2 regions of the Streptomyces sp. NPDC002776 genome follow, and region 1 is predicted to be linked to the other one. Evidence: riboswitches for the same ligand, from Rfam matches in the RefSeq annotation. Region 1 holds a riboswitch; the other holds the start of a gene.

Region 1 (7,598 bases):
GGTGAACCGCATCCGCCGGCCGAGGCGGGCGAGCAGCAGGCCGACGAGCGCGCCGAGAACCATGGTCAGGACGACGTTGACCGCCGTGAACAGGATCGAGCGCACGGTGACGCGCCAGAAGTCCTCGCTGCCGAGGACCTCGGTGTAGTTGTCGATGCCGTTCCACTCGGTGACGTGCTGGATCAGCTGCGCCATGTTGAGGTTCTGGAACGACAGCAGCGCGTCCTTCAGCAACGGCCAGCCGAGCAGCAGCACGGAGGCCACGCAGGCGGGCAGCAGCAGGAGGTACGGAGCCAGCGCGCCGATGCGGGAGGCGGCTCTCGGGGTGGGCCCGCCGGAGCCCGAGGAGTCCTTGTGGACGTCCGCCGGGCCGGAGGGCGGCCGTTCGGTCTGCACGGTCATGCTCGCGTTCTCTTCCTCCTAGACCTGCCTGAACGCGGGAAGGGGGCCGCTGCGAGCGGCCCCCGGCCCGGCGCGTCTACTGCTGCTGCGACAGACGCTTGTTGAACTCCTCCTCGACCTGGGCTGCCGCCTCGGCCGGGGACTTTCCGTTCAGCACGGCGGTCATGTAGGTCTTGATCGGGTTGGGCGCGTTCTCGACGGCGGCCCATTCGGCGATCAGCGGCGTGGTGCCACCGCCCGCGGCGGCCGGCGCGGCGGCCTCGGCGACGACGTTGCCCTCGAGGTTGCTCTGCAGCGACTCCTTGTTGGGGATGACGCCGTTGAGCTTGGCGAGCTGGCCCTCGTGCTTGTCGGACAGCGCGATCCGCAGGAACTCCTTGGCCAGTTCCTGCTTCTTGCTGCCCGCGGCGACGGCGAGGTTGGAGCCGCCGAGGAAGACGCCCTCGGGCTTGTCGGCCGTGGGACCGGGGATGGTGAAGTAGCCGATCTCCTTCTCGATCTTCGGGTTGGCCTCGATGGCGATGCCGGCTTCCCAGCCCATGCCGATGAAGGCGCCGACGTTGCCCTTGCCGAAGACCTCGCCCTGCTGCGGGGTGGCCTCGTCCTTGTCCTTGGGGGCCTCGGAGAGGGACTGGAACTTCTTGTACGTCTCCATGGCGGCGGCGACCTTGGGGTCGTCGAGGTTGGAGACGTACTTGTCGCCGTCCTTCTTCACCAGTTCGGCACCCTCACCGATGGTGAGGCCGACGAAGTGGTACCAGTTCTGGCCGGGCAGGTAGATCGGCTCGGCGTCGGTCTTCTCGCCGATCGTCTTCAGGTCCTTGTAGAACTCGTCGCGGGTCTTGGGGGTGTCCTTGATGCCCGCGTCGGCCCAGACGCTCTTGTTGTAGAGGACGACACGGTTGGCGAAGTACCAGGGCGCCGCGTACTGCTTGCCCTCGAAGACCGAAGAGTTGTTCAGCGACTCGGTCCACTCGGCGCCGATCTCGGCCTTCAGGTCGGCCAGGTCGGCGAGGCCGCCGGTCTTGGCGTAGGCCGGGGTCTGGGTGTTGCCGATCTCGAAGACGTCCGGCGGGTTCTCCTCCGACAGGGCGGTGGTGAGCTTCTGCTGGATGCCGTTCCACTGCTGGATCTCGAACTTGACCTTCGCCTTGGTCTTCTTCTCGAAGGCGGCGGCAACGTCCTTCTGCCACTGGTCGGGGGAGGAACCGTCCATCACCCAGACGGTGAGGGTCTGGCCCGCGTAACCGTCCGCGCCGGCCTTGCCGCCCTCGTCGCCGTCGTCGCCCCCGCACGCCGCGATGGAGACCATCATTGCCGCGACACCGATCGCGGATATCAGCTTGCGCTTCACGCCACCCTCCTCAGGGATGCCCATGAACCCCCCGCCCATGGGCCGGGACCTGGACCAATGGTGTAGACCAGTACCCGGAGCTTGGACCAGACCAAAAATCCTGTCAAGGGGGCCGGAACCCGCTCTGACCAGCCGTTATGTGACCTACATATGCAGGAACCTTTAAGTAAGAAGGCAGCGAAAACACCGGCGCCGGAGTACTCTCGTCCGCTAGACCACTTGGCTCTATGGACTAGACCAAAAGTGGTGGTGAGGGTATACAGAGGGGATCACGAGGTGAGCCGCATCCGGAGCCGGGAAGGCAGAGCATGAGCACCGACGTCAGCAGTGCGGAGAACGAGGTTGGGGCGACCGTCCGTACCGCGCGCGTGCCCAAGTACTACCGCTTGAAGAAGCATCTGCTGGACATGACGGAGACACAGGCGCCGGGCACCCCCGTCCCGCCCGAGCGCACGCTGGCGGCGGAGTTCGACACCTCCCGCACGACGGTGCGTCAGGCCCTGCAGGAACTGGTCGTCGAGGGCCGCCTGGAGCGGATCCAGGGCAAGGGCACCTTCGTCGCCAAGCCGAAGGTCTCCCAGGCGCTCCAACTCACCTCGTACACCGAGGACATGCGCGCCCAGGGCCTCGAACCGACCTCGCAGCTGCTGGACATCGGCTACATCACCGCCGACGACCGCCTCGCCGGTCTGCTCGACATCACCGCGGGCGGGCGTGTGCTGCGCATCGAGCGCCTGCGCATGGCCAACGGCGAGCCGATGGCGATCGAGACGACCCACCTGAGCGCCAAGCGCTTCCCGGCACTCCGGCGCAGCCTGGTGAAGTACACGTCCCTCTACACCGCGTTGGCCGAGGTCTACGACGTCCATCTCGCCGAGGCCGAGGAGACCATCGAGACCTCGCTGGCCACACCCCGCGAGGCGGGCCTGCTCGGCACGGACGTGGGCCTGCCGATGCTGATGCTCTCCCGCCACTCCCTGGCCCGGGACGGCCGGCCGGTGGAGTGGGTGCGGTCGGTGTACCGGGGCGACCGCTACAAGTTCGTGGCGAGGCTGAAGCGGCCGCAGGAGTAGTGCCGTCGCGAGGCTGAAGCGGCCGCAGGAGTGAGCCCGGGCGGCAGCGGCGTCGGCCGGGGGCTGGGGGTCGCCCCCGGGACAACACAGCGTGGCGAGGCTGAGCGGCCGTAGTAATAAGCCGGTTGAAGCTTCGACCGAGTCAGCGCCCGCGGTACAGCGCCCCTTCCCCTGCGGCACTACGGTCCTCCCCGTCATCGCATGGACGGGAGGTCGACCCGGTGCGCACCGCGAACACTCGAACCATCGTCATGGACCCTCGTCGGACTGGTCGGCGCCACCGGCTGGGCGGTACTCGCGCCGGCCCGCGGGGCGGACGTCTCCGCCGCCTGGATGATCGCCGCGGCCCTCGGCTCGATCGTCGCCCCGGCCGGGCTGTTCCCGCCGCCGCTCCTTCGAGCGGATGCGGACGGACCGGCAGGAGTCGGACCCGCGCCAGGGTTTCCGGTGCTGCTGAGGCCAGTTGGCCGGACCGATATACGGACGAGGGGTTCCGTTTCTGCGACACCGTGACCTAGATTGCCTGCGCGTTTTCAGGTGATCAGCGAGGGGACGGAGCCGTCAGATGTCACAAGCCCCAGAGGCGAGCGGAGAGCCGGTGGTGACGCCCGCGCGCGTCGTCATCGCCCTCTGCCTGTTCGCGCCCTTCGTGGCGATGCTGTGGGTCGGGTCGTACGCGAAAACCGACCCGGCCTTCATCGGCATCCCGTTCTTCTACTGGTACCAGATGGCCTGGGTGGTCCTGTCGACCGCGCTGACGATGGTCGCGTACAAGCTGTGGCAGCGTGACCAGCGCGCACGTCGTGGAGGCGGCAAGTGAACGACGGCGTGAACGGCGTCGCACTCGCCGTCTTCATCTTCTTCTTCCTGGCCGTCACGGTCATGGGCTTCCTCGCCGCGCGCTGGCGCAAGGCCGAGAACGAGCACAGCCTCGACGAATGGGGCCTGGGCGGACGGTCGTTCGGCACCTGGGTCACCTGGTTCCTGCTCGGCGGCGACCTGTACACGGCGTACACCTTCGTGGCGGTCCCGGCGGCGATCTACGCGGCCGGCGCGGCGGGCTTCTTCGCTGTGCCGTACACGATCCTGGTCTACCCGCTGATCTTCACGTTCCTGCCCCGCCTGTGGTCGGTCTCCCACAAGCACGGGTACGTGACGACGTCGGACTTCGTGCGCGGCCGCTTCGGCTCCAAGGGCCTGTCGCTGGCGGTGGCCCTGACCGGCATCCTCGCCACCATGCCGTACATCGCGCTGCAACTCGTCGGCATCCAGGCGGTGCTGGACGTGATGGGCGTCGGCGGCGGGGAGGACACCAACTGGTTCATCAAGGACCTGCCGCTGCTGATCGCGTTCGGTGTGCTGGCCGCGTACACCTACTCCTCGGGGCTGCGCGCCCCGGCGCTGATCGCCTTCGTCAAGGACACCCTGATCTACCTGGTGATCGCGGTGGCGATCATCTACATCCCGATCAAGCTGGGCGGGTTCGACGACATCTTCGCCGACGCGGGCGAGAAGTTCACCACCACCGGGGTGGGCGGTCTCGTCCCACCGGAGGCCGGCCAGTGGACGTACGCCACCCTGGCGCTGGGCTCGGCGCTGGCGCTGTTCATGTACCCGCACTCGATCACCGCGACCCTCTCCTCCGGGAGCCGTGAGGTGATCCGCCGCAACACCACGATCCTGCCGCTGTACTCGCTGATGCTCGGTCTGCTCGCGCTGCTCGGCTTCATGGCGATCGCGGCCGGGGTGAAGGTGGACAACGGCCAGCTGGCGATCCCGCAGCTGTTCGAGAACATGTTCCCGGACTGGTTCGCGGGCGTGGCCTTCGCGGCGATCGGCATCGGCGCCCTGGTGCCGGCGGCCATCATGTCCATCGCGGCGGCGAACCTCTTCACCCGCAACATCTACAAGGACTTCATCAGGCCGGACGCCACCCCGCAGCAGGAGACCAAGGTCTCCAAGATCGTGTCCCTGCTGGTGAAGGTGGGCGCGCTGGCCTTCGTCCTGACGATGGACAAGACGGTCGCCATCAACTTCCAGCTGCTGGGCGGCATCTGGATCCTGCAGACCTTCCCGGCCCTGGTCGGCGGCCTGTTCACCCGCTGGTTCCACCGCTGGGCGCTGCTCGGCGGCTGGGCGGTCGGCATGCTCTACGGCACGGTGGCGGCGTACGGTGTCGCCTCGCCGACGCAGAAGCACTTCGGCGGCTCGTCGAAGGAGATCCCCGGCATCGGGGAGATCGGCTACATCGGCCTGACGGCGTTCGTGCTGAACCTGGTCGTCACCGTGGTCCTGACCTTCGTCCTGAGGGCGGCGAAGGCCCCCGAGGGCATCGACGAAACGAGCCCCGAGGACTACACGGCGGACGCGGGCGATCCGGGCGTGCAGAAGGAACTGAAGCCGATTCCCTGACCGGGAACCCCACCCGCAGCGGGCCGCCGAAATGCAGGACATCGGCGGCCCGTCGTCGTCCACACTCGACCGCATGGACTTCCAGATCCGGCCGGTGGAACCCGCCGAACACGACGAACTGGGCGAGATCACCGCCCGCGCCTACCTCCAGGACGGCCTCCTCACCTTCGGCGAGGCCGACTGGTACCTCGGCGAACTCCGCGATGTCGCCAAGCGGGCGGCGGCCGCCGAGGTCCTGGTGGCCGTGGAGTGCGACCGGCTCCTCGGCGGCGTCACCTTCGTGCCGGCCGGCGGCCCCATGGCCGATCTCGCCCGCCCCGGGGAGGCGGAGATCCGCATGCTGGCGGTGGCGCACGCGGCCCGCGGCCGGGGCGTGGGAGAAGCCCTCGTGCGCGCCTGCGTCGACCGGGCGCGCACGACGACGGGGTGCACGGGCATCGTCCTGTCCACCCAGGCCCTGATGCACACCGCCCACCGCATCTACGAGCGCCTCGGCTTCCGGCGCGCCCCGGAACGCGACTGGAACCCCATCCCGGAGCACGGCGACTTCACTCTCCTCACCTATGAGTTGACGCTCTGAAGCCGACGCGACACAACATCTGGGGGTGACATCGCGGGGCGGCACAAGATGTATGCTCGTGCTCGCTGTCGCCGCAGGGGAATCCGGTGCGAATCCGGAACTGTCCCGCAACGGTGTACTTGGGCACATCTGTGCCCGATCGTCAGTCCGAGGACCTGCCGACAGCGCACCCGGCCGTCCGGTCCGGGTGCCAGACGTCCGGGCCTCGGGGAATGGGCCGGTGGACGCGACGCCGCGTGCGCTCGTGAGCTGCCTCCTGCCCTCCGCAAGGCCCCGTGCCGAGCGAGGGAGAGCCCCCAGTGACCATCGCGCCAGCCGACCCGGCTTCAGCTTCAGCCGCCCAGGTGGAGACCGACGGTCCCGGAACCGCGCTGCTGCGGACCCTGACCGAGCTGACCGCCGACCTCCCCGACGCCGACCCCGGCCGGGTCGCCGCCGCCGCGCTGCGCGGCCGGTCCGCCCGCGCGGACGAGGCGGAGTTGCGCGAGCTGGCCACCGAGGCGGCGGCCGGGCTCATCTCCGAGGACCCCGCCTACTCCCGGCTGGCCGCCCGGCTGCTCACCCTCGGCATCCGCGAGGAGGCCGCCTCCCAGGGCGTCACGTCCTTCACCGGGTCGGTCGCGGTCGGCCACCGGGAGGGACTCATCGCCGACCGGACCGCGGAGTTCGTACGGATCCACGCCGAGCGCCTGGACGCGCTGGTCGACCCGGGCGCCGACGACCGCTTCGGTTACTTCGGACTGCGCACCCTGCACAGCCGGTACCTCCTGCGGCACCCCCTCACCCGCAAGGTCGTCGAGACCCCCCAGCACTTCCTGCTCCGCGTCGCCGCCGGTCTCGCCGAGGACGACACCGTCCGCGCGCTGGACGAAGTCGCCGCGCTCTACCGGCTCATGAGCCGTCTCGACTACCTCCCCTCCTCCCCCACGCTCTTCAACTCCGGCACCCGGCACCCCCAGATGTCGTCCTGCTACCTCCTCGACTCCCCCAAGGACGAGCTGGACTCCATCTACGACCGCTACCACCAGGTCGCCCGGCTCTCCAAGCACGCCGGCGGCATCGGGCTGTCGTACTCCCGCATCCGCGCCCGGGGTTCGCTGATCCGCGGCACCAACGGGCACTCCAACGGCATCGTCCCGTTCCTGAAGACCCTCGACGCCTCCGTCGCCGCCGTGAACCAGGGCGGCCGCCGCAAGGGAGCCGCCGCGGTCTACCTGGAGACCTGGCACTCCGACATCGAGGAGTTCCTGGAGCTGCGCGACAACACCGGCGAGGACGCCCGCCGTACGCACAACCTCAACCTCGCGCACTGGGTGCCGGACGAGTTCATGCGCCGGGTGAACGCCGACGAGCCGTGGAGCCTGTTCTCCCCCGCCGACGTGCCCGAGCTGGTCGACCTGTGGGGCGAGGAGTTCGACGCGGCGTACCGCAAGGCGGAGGCCGGCGGGCTCGCCCGCCGGACCATCCCCGCCCGTGACCTGTACGGCCGCATGATGCGCACCCTCGCGCAGACCGGCAACGGCTGGATGACCTTCAAGGACGCCGCCAACCGCACCGCCAACCAGACCGCCCTGCCGGGCCATGTGGTCCACTCCTCCAACCTCTGCACCGAGATCCTGGAGGTCACCGACGACGGGGAGACCGCGGTCTGCAACCTGGGGTCGGTGAACCTCGGTGCCTTCGTCGACCAGGGCGGCATCGACTGGGAACGCCTGGACGAGACGGTCCGTACGGCCGTCACCTTCCTCGACCGGGTCGTCGACATCAACTTCTACCC
Region 2 (7,598 bases), on a different contig from region 1:
CGGCCAGGCGGCGGGAAGGGGTCCAGGGGGCGACGATGTCGTCGGGGCCGTGGAAGATCAGGGTCGGCACACTGAGCCGGTAGCTGATCTCGTCGGGGGCGGCGCGGTCGCCGTACAGGCCCGTGCGGCCCTGGGCGGCGCGGACCGCGAGGGGGAGCAGGGCGCCCGGGGCGCGGCGGGCGGCGGCGAGGGCGCGCAGGGTCGCCTCCCAGCTGAGCACCGGGGAGTCCAGGACGAGTCCCGAGATCCGGTCGCGCAGCCCGGAGCGGGCGGCGGCGCGCAGGGCCATCGTGGCGCCGGTGGACCAGCCGAGCAGGACGAACTGCCGGGCTCCGTAGCGCACGGCGTAGCGGAGTGCCGCGTCCAGGTCGCGCCACTCGGTCTCGCCGAGGTGGTTCAGGCCGTCCGGGGAACGGGGCGCCCCCAGGTCGCCGCGGTAGCCGAGGGCGAGGACCGGGAAGTGGCGGGCGGTGAGGGACTCCATGACGTTCATGGCGAGTTCGCGGGTGGTGCCGAGACCGTGCACCGCGATGATCCAGGTGGGGCGGGCGCCGGGCACGAACCAGGCGGGCAGCGGGCCGAGTTCGCCGGGGATGTCGACGTCGGCGTGGTCGAGGCCGAGTGCGGCGCGGGGGTCGCCGACGTGGAGGTTGGGGGTGAGCCAGACCCGGTCGCCGGGGCTGAGGGTGCCGTGGGTGACGCGTTCCAGGCGGCGGACGACCGTGTCGGCGGTGTGGGTCGCGGTGCCGAGGACGGGGCCCACGACCGCGTGCGAGCCGTCGCCGCCGAGGCCGTAGACGCCGGGGCGCAGGGAGGCCAGGTCGCGGGTGAGCGAGATCTGGCCGGCCGCCGTGCCGTGCACCGTGAGCCGGGGTTCGGTGGGCAGGGGCCTGCCGGGGGGCGCCTTGAGCGCGGCATCGCTGGCGAGTCGCCCGGCGGCCACGCTTGCCGCGCCGGCGGCCAGGGCCATGGTGACGGCAGCGGCCGTCGCGGTGACAGTGCGCACGCCACCAGTGTCCTGGCGGACCCCGCGTACGGCCAGTGGGAGGGCGGGGGCGGGGCGGTTAGGGGGTCGAGACGGTTAGGGGGGCGAGACGGCAGGGGTGGGCGGACGCGGCGGCGGCAGGGGTGGGCGGACGCGGGGGCGGCAAGGGTGGGCGGGGGGGGCGGCCAGCGGGAGGGCAGACGCGGGCGCCGTCAGCGGGAGAGCGGACGCGCGTGACGGTCAGCGGAGCGGCGGATCCGCGTCACGGCAGCGGGAGGGCAAACGCGGGTCACGGCCAGCGGGACGGCGGGGGCGGGCGACGGTCAGCGGAACGGCGGACATGCGTCACGGCCAACGGGACAGCGGAACGGCGAGCGCGCGTCACCGCCAGCGGGACGGCGGATGCAGGCACCGGTCGTCGGAACGGCGGACATGCGTCACGGCCAACGGGACTGCGGACCCGCGCCACGCCAGCAGGGCGGCGGACGCGCGTAACTACCAGTGGACGGAGGACACAGGCGCCGGTCAGCGGGACGGCGGACCGGCGTCACGCCAGCGAGGCGGCGGGCGCGCGTCACCGCCGGCGGGAGGGCCGACGCGGGTCACCGCCAGCGGGACGGTGGACGCGGGCGCCGGTCAGCGGAACGGACGACATGCCTCACGGCCGACGGGACACCGGACCGGGCCACGCCAGCAGGGCGACGCGCACGCGCCACCGCCAGCGGGACGGTGGGCGCAGGCGGCGGTCAGCGGGACGGACGACATGCCTCTCGGACAACGGAACAGCGGACGCGCGAGGCGGAGGACCCCCGGCACCGCCAGCGGGGTAGCGCGCGGGCCCGAGGGCCGCCGGGTCAGGACTGCTGGCCGTAGCCCCGCAGCCTCTCCCTCACCTCCGTCAGTTGTTCGGCGGACAGCAGGGAGGGGGACAGGCCCGGTATCGAGGACGCCGTGAGCCAGACTCGGCACATCCACTCCAGCTGGGCCGTGCGGTCGTAGGCCTGGGTCAGGGTGGCGCCGTAGGCCAGGGTGCCGTGGTTCTGCAGGAGGCAGGCGGTGCGGTCGGTCAGGGCCCGGAGCATGTTCTCGGCCAGTTCCTCGGTGCCGTACGTCGCATACGGGGCGACCCGGACGGGGCCGCCGAGGTCCGCGGTGATGTAGTGGATCGCCGGGACCTCCTGGACCAGCGTCGAGACGGCCGTGGCGTGCACGGCGTGTGTGTGGACGATCGCGCGGGCGCCGGTGGCGCCGTAGACGGCGAGATGCATGGGCAGCTCGCTCGTGGGCCGCAGCTTTCCGAGGACCCGGCGCCCGGACAGGTCGACGCCCGTCACGTCCTCGGGCGTGAGCCGGTCGTACGGCACCCCCGTGGGGGTGACCAGGACCGTGTCACCGACGCGTACCGAGACGTTCCCGGACGTGCCCACCACCAGACCGTCGGACACGGTCCGGCGGGCCGTCGCGACCAGTTCCTGCCACGCGCGCGCCTCCTCGGGGCGCACGCGCTCCGGCCATGACTCCCCCGCGCCCCGCCGGTTCTCTCGCTGCTCAGCCATGCGGCGATCCTGCCAGCCGACGCGCCCGGCTTCAGGGGTGACCAGGATCTCTTTCACGGCCCCTGAGCCCGCTCCGGAAGGTCGCCCGGGGCTCCCGGCCCTTGGGGCGCCTGAAGCCTGCGGAGCCGCATGGAACCGACGCAAGACGGAACGCCTTGTTCAGACACCCCGTAGCTCACCCCAGTTCACCTTCCGTTCACTCAGGTTACTTACGTTCGTCCAGCCAATGACCTCGAACGATTGCCTGGGTAAATGGAAAACTTCTCGCTGATCCTCGCGATTGTGGTAATAACCGCACTCGCGTTCGATTTCACGAACGGTTTTCACGACACCGCCAATGCGATGGCCACGACCATCTCGACCGGTGCCCTCAAGCCCAAGGTCGCGGTGGCCATGTCCGCCGTGCTGAACCTTGTCGGCGCGTTCCTCTCCGTGGAGGTCGCCAACACGATCTCCAAAGGTCTCGTGGACGAGACCGGCATCCGTCCCGAGGTCATCTTCGCCGCGCTGGTCGGGGCGATCCTCTGGAATCTGCTGACCTGGCTGGTCGGTCTGCCCTCCAGCTCCTCGCACGCCCTCATGGGCGGCCTGATCGGCGCGACCATCGCCTCGGCGGGCGTCGGCGCGGTCCACGGCGACGTGCTCGTCACCAAGGTCCTCATCCCGGCGATCGCCGCCCCGCTGGTCGCGGGCCTCGCGGCGATGCTCGCGACGAAGCTGATGTACTCCCTGGGCAAGAAGGCCGACGGCAGCCAGTCCTCCGAGAAGGGCTACCGCGCCGGCCAGATCGCCTCCGCCGGCCTGGTCTCCCTCGCCCACGGCACCAACGACGCGCAGAAGACGATGGGCATCATCACCCTCGCCCTCGTCGCCGGCGGCACCCTGGCGCCCGACTCGGACCCGCCGATGTGGGTCATCCTCTCCGCGGGCGTGGCCATCGCGCTCGGCACCTACCTCGGTGGCTGGCGGATCATCCGCACCATGGGCAAGGGCCTGACCGACCTCCAGCCGCAGCAGGGCTTCGCCGCCCAGACCAGCGCGGCGACGGTCATCCTGGCCTCCTCCCACCTCGGTTTCTCCCTCTCCACCACGCACTCCGTCTCCGGTGCGGTGATGGGCGCGGGCCTCGGCCGCAAGGGCGGCGTCGTCCGCTGGTCCACGGCGACGCGGATGTTCGTCGCGTGGGGCCTGACGCTGCCGGCCGCGGCGCTCGTCGGTGCGCTGGCCGAGTGGGTCACGAACTTCGGCCCCTGGGGCACGGCGGTCGTGGCGGTGTTCCTGGTCGGCTCCAGCGCGGCCATCTGGAAGGTGTCCCGCCGCGAGATCGTCGACCACACCAACGTCAACGAGACCGAGGAGCCCGCGGGTGTCGTGACCACGGCGATGGCGGCCGTCACGCCGCCGCCCGCCGGCCCGGTGACCGAGGAGCTCGCGGCGACGATCCCGGCCCCGGCCGGGGGCCCGACGCCGTCGGCCCGCGTCTGACCCCCGACCGGATACTCAAGGAAGCAGCATCATGAAGATCGACTGGGCGGCTCTCGGCTCCGTCTTCGGCGTCAGCCTCGTGGTCACCGTGGCCCTGGTGGCCCTGTTCACCCTCGGCATCGCGGGTCTGACGCGGCGCGAGCGGGCCGCGGAGCAGGGGGGCTCCGCGGGACTGGCGGTCACCGGCGCGTACGCGTGTTTCGCGGCGTGCGCGGCGGCTGTGGCGTACGGGATCTATCTGATCGTGGTCTGACGCGCCTCGCGCGACGGGCTCGCGCCCTGTTCCGGTGCCCCTTACGGGGTGTTCGGGGCAGGGCGCTTTCGCGTACGCGCGCGGTCGCGCAAGGCACTTGCGGGCAGTCGGCCGGGGGCGGGTGACCCCAGGGGCCAACCCCGCCCGGCCGGACCCGGTGTGGGCCTCAGCACACTCTCCTCTCGCAGGTCAACAGCAAGTTGACGGCTGTTCCGGGCCCGTGGTGGACTGCCGGAGCCATTTACGGCGGCAGGAGAGGAAGCCGGTGCGATTCCGGCGCGGTCCCGCCACTGTCACCGGGGTAGGAAGCCCCGGGAGCCAGGAACTCTCACCGCCGGTCTAGTCGAACCAGGGCGTGGACACCCTGAGTGAGGACATATCGCCATGCGCGGCTGCCGTCTGACACAGGCTCCGAGATGCACGACCCCCGACGCCGGGGTTCCGGCCGACCCGTCGGCCGGCTGAGCCGATGCGGGCCGATCGCGTCTTCGCGTACGGCGCCGCCGCCGGCCTCCTCGGTGACCTGATCCTCGGCGATCCCCGCCGCGGGCATCCGGTCGCCGTGTTCGGGCGGGCCGCGAGCGCCGTGGAACGGCGGCTGTGGCGGGACGACCGGGGCCGGGGCGCGCTGCACACCGCCGTGTGCGCCGGTGGCGCCGTCGCCGTGGGTGCGCTCGCCTCCCGTGCGGTACGCCGCTCCCCCGCCGCTTCCGTCGCGCTGACCGCTGCCGCCACCTGGGCGGTGGTCGGGGGGACTTCGCTCGGGCGGGAGGCACGGACCGTCGGGCGGGCGCTGCGGGCGGGGGACGTCGAGGCGGCGCGGGCGCGGCTGCCGCATCTGTGCGGGCGGGATCCGCAGGCGCTGGACGCCGACGGGATCGCGCGGGCGGTGGTGGAGTCCGTCGCCGAGAACACCTCCGACGCCGTCGTGGGAGCACTGGTGTGGGGGGCCGTGGGCTCGGTGCCGGGGCTCCTCGGGTTCCGGGCGGTGAACACCCTCGACGCCATGGTCGGCCACAAGTCGCCCCGTTACCGGCGCTACGGCTGGGCCTCCGCCCGCCTCGACGACGTCGCCGGGTGGCCCGGGGCGCGGCTGACCGCCGTACTCGCCGCCGTCGCCGGAGGCGATCCCCGAGGTGCGGTGCGGGCCTGGCGGGCTGACGCGGCGCGGCATCCGAGCCCCAACGCCGGGCCCGTGGAGGCGTCGTTCGCGGGGGCGCTGGGGGTGCGGCTCGGGGGGACCTTGTCGTACAGCGGACGGATCGAGCACCGGCCGGTGCTGAACGGGGAAGGGCGTGCTGTGGAGGTCGGGGACATCGAACGGGCCGTACGGCTGTCCCGGCGGGTGAGCTGGCTGGCGCTGGCGGTCAGCGTCGTCGCGCGCCGCGTCGTGGCGGGGAGGCGGTCATGAACGGCGGAGGTCTCCTGGTCGCCGGTACCACCTCCGACGCCGGCAAGAGTGTCGTCACCGCCGGGATCTGCCGCTGGCTGGTCCGGCAGGGGGTGAAGGTCGCGCCCTTCAAGGCGCAGAACATGTCGCTGAACTCCTTCGTCACCCGCGAGGGCGCCGAGATCGGCCGGGCGCAGGCCATGCAGGCGCAGGCCTGCCGCGTCGAACCGACCGCGCTGATGAACCCGGTGCTGCTCAAGCCGGGCGGCGAGCAGAGCAGTCAGGTCGTGCTCATGGGCAAGCCGGTGGGCGAGTTGAGCGCGCGCGGCTATCACGGCGGGCGGCAGCAGCAGCTCCTCGGGACCGTGCTCGACTGCCTCGCCGAGCTGCGGGGCACGTATGACGCCGTGATCTGCGAGGGGGCCGGTTCGCCGGCCGAGATCAATCTGCGGCGCACCGACATCGTCAACATGGGCGTCGCGCGCCGCGCCGGGCTGCCCGTGCTGGTGGTGGGTGACATCGACCGCGGGGGCGTCTTCGCCTCCTTCTTCGGGACGGTGGCGCTCCTCTCCCGGGAGGACCAGGAACTCGTCGCCGGGTTCCTGGTCAACAAGTTCCGCGGTGACGTCTCGCTGCTGGAACCCGGCCTCGACATGCTGCACGACCTCACCGGGCGCCGCACGTACGGCGTCCTGCCCTTCCGGCACGGGCTCGGCATCGACGAGGAGGACGGACTGCGCGTCTCCCTGCGCGGGACCGTGCGGGAGTCCGTGGTCGCCCCGCCCGTCGGCGCGGACGTGCTGCGGGTGGCCGTCTGCGCGGTCCCGCTCATGTCCAACTTCACCGACGTCGACGCGCTGGCCGCCGAGCCGGGTGTCGTCGTGCGGTTCGTGGACCGGCCGGAGGAACTGGCCGACGCCGACCTCGTCGTGGTCCCCGGGACCCGGGGCACGGTGAAGGCGCTGGAGTGGCTGCGCGCGCGGGGGCTCGCCGACGCCCTCGTGCGCAGGGCCGCCGAACAGCGGCCCGTGCTCGGCATCTGCGGCGGCTTCCAGGTGCTCGGCGAGCACATCGAGGACGACGTGGAGAGCCGCAGGGGCCGCGTCGAAGGGCTCGGCGTCCTGCCCGTACGGGTGCGGTTCGCGCGCGAGAAGACCCTCACCCGGCCGGTGGGGGAAGCCCTCGGCGAGCGGGTCGAGGGGTACGAGATCCACCACGGGGTCGCTTCCGTCGCGGGCGGCGAGCCCTTCCTAGACGGCTGCCGGGTCGGGCAGACCTGGGGCACGCACTGGCACGGCTCGCTGGAGTCGGACGGTTTCCGCCGGGCGTTCCTGCGGGAGGTAGCGGCCGCCGCGGGCCGCCGCTTCGTACCGGCCCCCGACACCTCCTTCGCCGCGCTGCGCGAGGAACAGCTGGACCGGCTGGGCGATCTGATCGAACAGCACGCGGACACCGACGCGCTCTGGCGGCTCATCGAGTCGGGCGCGCCGCAAGGACTGCCTTTCATTCCACCGGGAGCGCCCGCATGAGCACAGTGTTGTTGTTGTCGACCGCCGACACGGATCTGCTGGCGGCCAGGGCCGCGTCCGGCGCCTCCTACCGGATCGGCAACCCGACCCGCGTGGACGTCGCCGCGGAACTGCCCGCGCTCATCGCGGGCGCCGACATCGCCGTCGTCCGGCTGCTCGGCGGCAAGCGCGCCTGGGAGGACGGGCTCGCCGCGCTGAAGGCGTCCGGCATCCCGACGGTGCTGCTGGGCGGGGAGAGCGTCCCGGACGCCGAGTTGATGGCCGAGTCGTCGGTGCCCGCCGGTGTGGTCGCCGAGGCGCTGCGGTACCTCGTCGAGGGCGGCTCCGCCAACCTCACCGAACTCGCCCGGTTCCTCTCCGACACGGTGCTGCTGACCGGCGAGGGGTTCCTGGAGCCGCA

The links. A riboswitch is a leader RNA that binds a small molecule or an ion and turns the genes downstream of it on or off. The one in region 1 is predicted to bind cobalamin.
Region 2: it holds a riboswitch for cobalamin, as region 1 does, so the genes downstream of both, ACWD11_RS04405 (cobalamin biosynthesis protein) here and ACWD11_RS00430 (ribonucleoside-diphosphate reductase subunit alpha) in region 1, are expected to answer to the same signal.

The regions. Positions count from the first base shown of each region.
Region 1 is NZ_JBSFVG010000001.1:81,881-89,478, forward strand. Features, by position in the region: gene ACWD11_RS00400 (carbohydrate ABC transporter permease) at 1-402, opposite strand, end outside; gene ACWD11_RS00405 (extracellular solute-binding protein) at 479-1,756, opposite strand; gene ACWD11_RS00410 (GntR family transcriptional regulator) at 2,065-2,829, shown strand; gene ACWD11_RS00415 (DUF3311 domain-containing protein) at 3,395-3,649, shown strand; gene mctP (monocarboxylate uptake permease MctP) at 3,646-5,241, shown strand; gene ACWD11_RS00425 (GNAT family N-acetyltransferase) at 5,315-5,821, shown strand; cobalamin riboswitch at 5,874-5,998, shown strand; gene ACWD11_RS00430 (ribonucleoside-diphosphate reductase subunit alpha) at 6,121-7,598, shown strand, end outside.
Region 2 is NZ_JBSFVG010000002.1:57,245-64,842, forward strand. Features, by position in the region: gene ACWD11_RS04385 (alpha/beta hydrolase family protein) at 1-1,006, opposite strand, end outside; gene ACWD11_RS04390 (class II aldolase/adducin family protein) at 1,840-2,541, opposite strand; gene ACWD11_RS04395 (inorganic phosphate transporter) at 2,794-4,026, shown strand; gene ACWD11_RS04400 (hypothetical protein) at 4,058-4,279, shown strand; cobalamin riboswitch at 4,487-4,626, shown strand; gene ACWD11_RS04405 (cobalamin biosynthesis protein) at 4,749-5,690, shown strand; gene ACWD11_RS04410 (cobyric acid synthase) at 5,687-7,198, shown strand; gene cobN (cobaltochelatase subunit CobN) at 7,195-7,598, shown strand, end outside.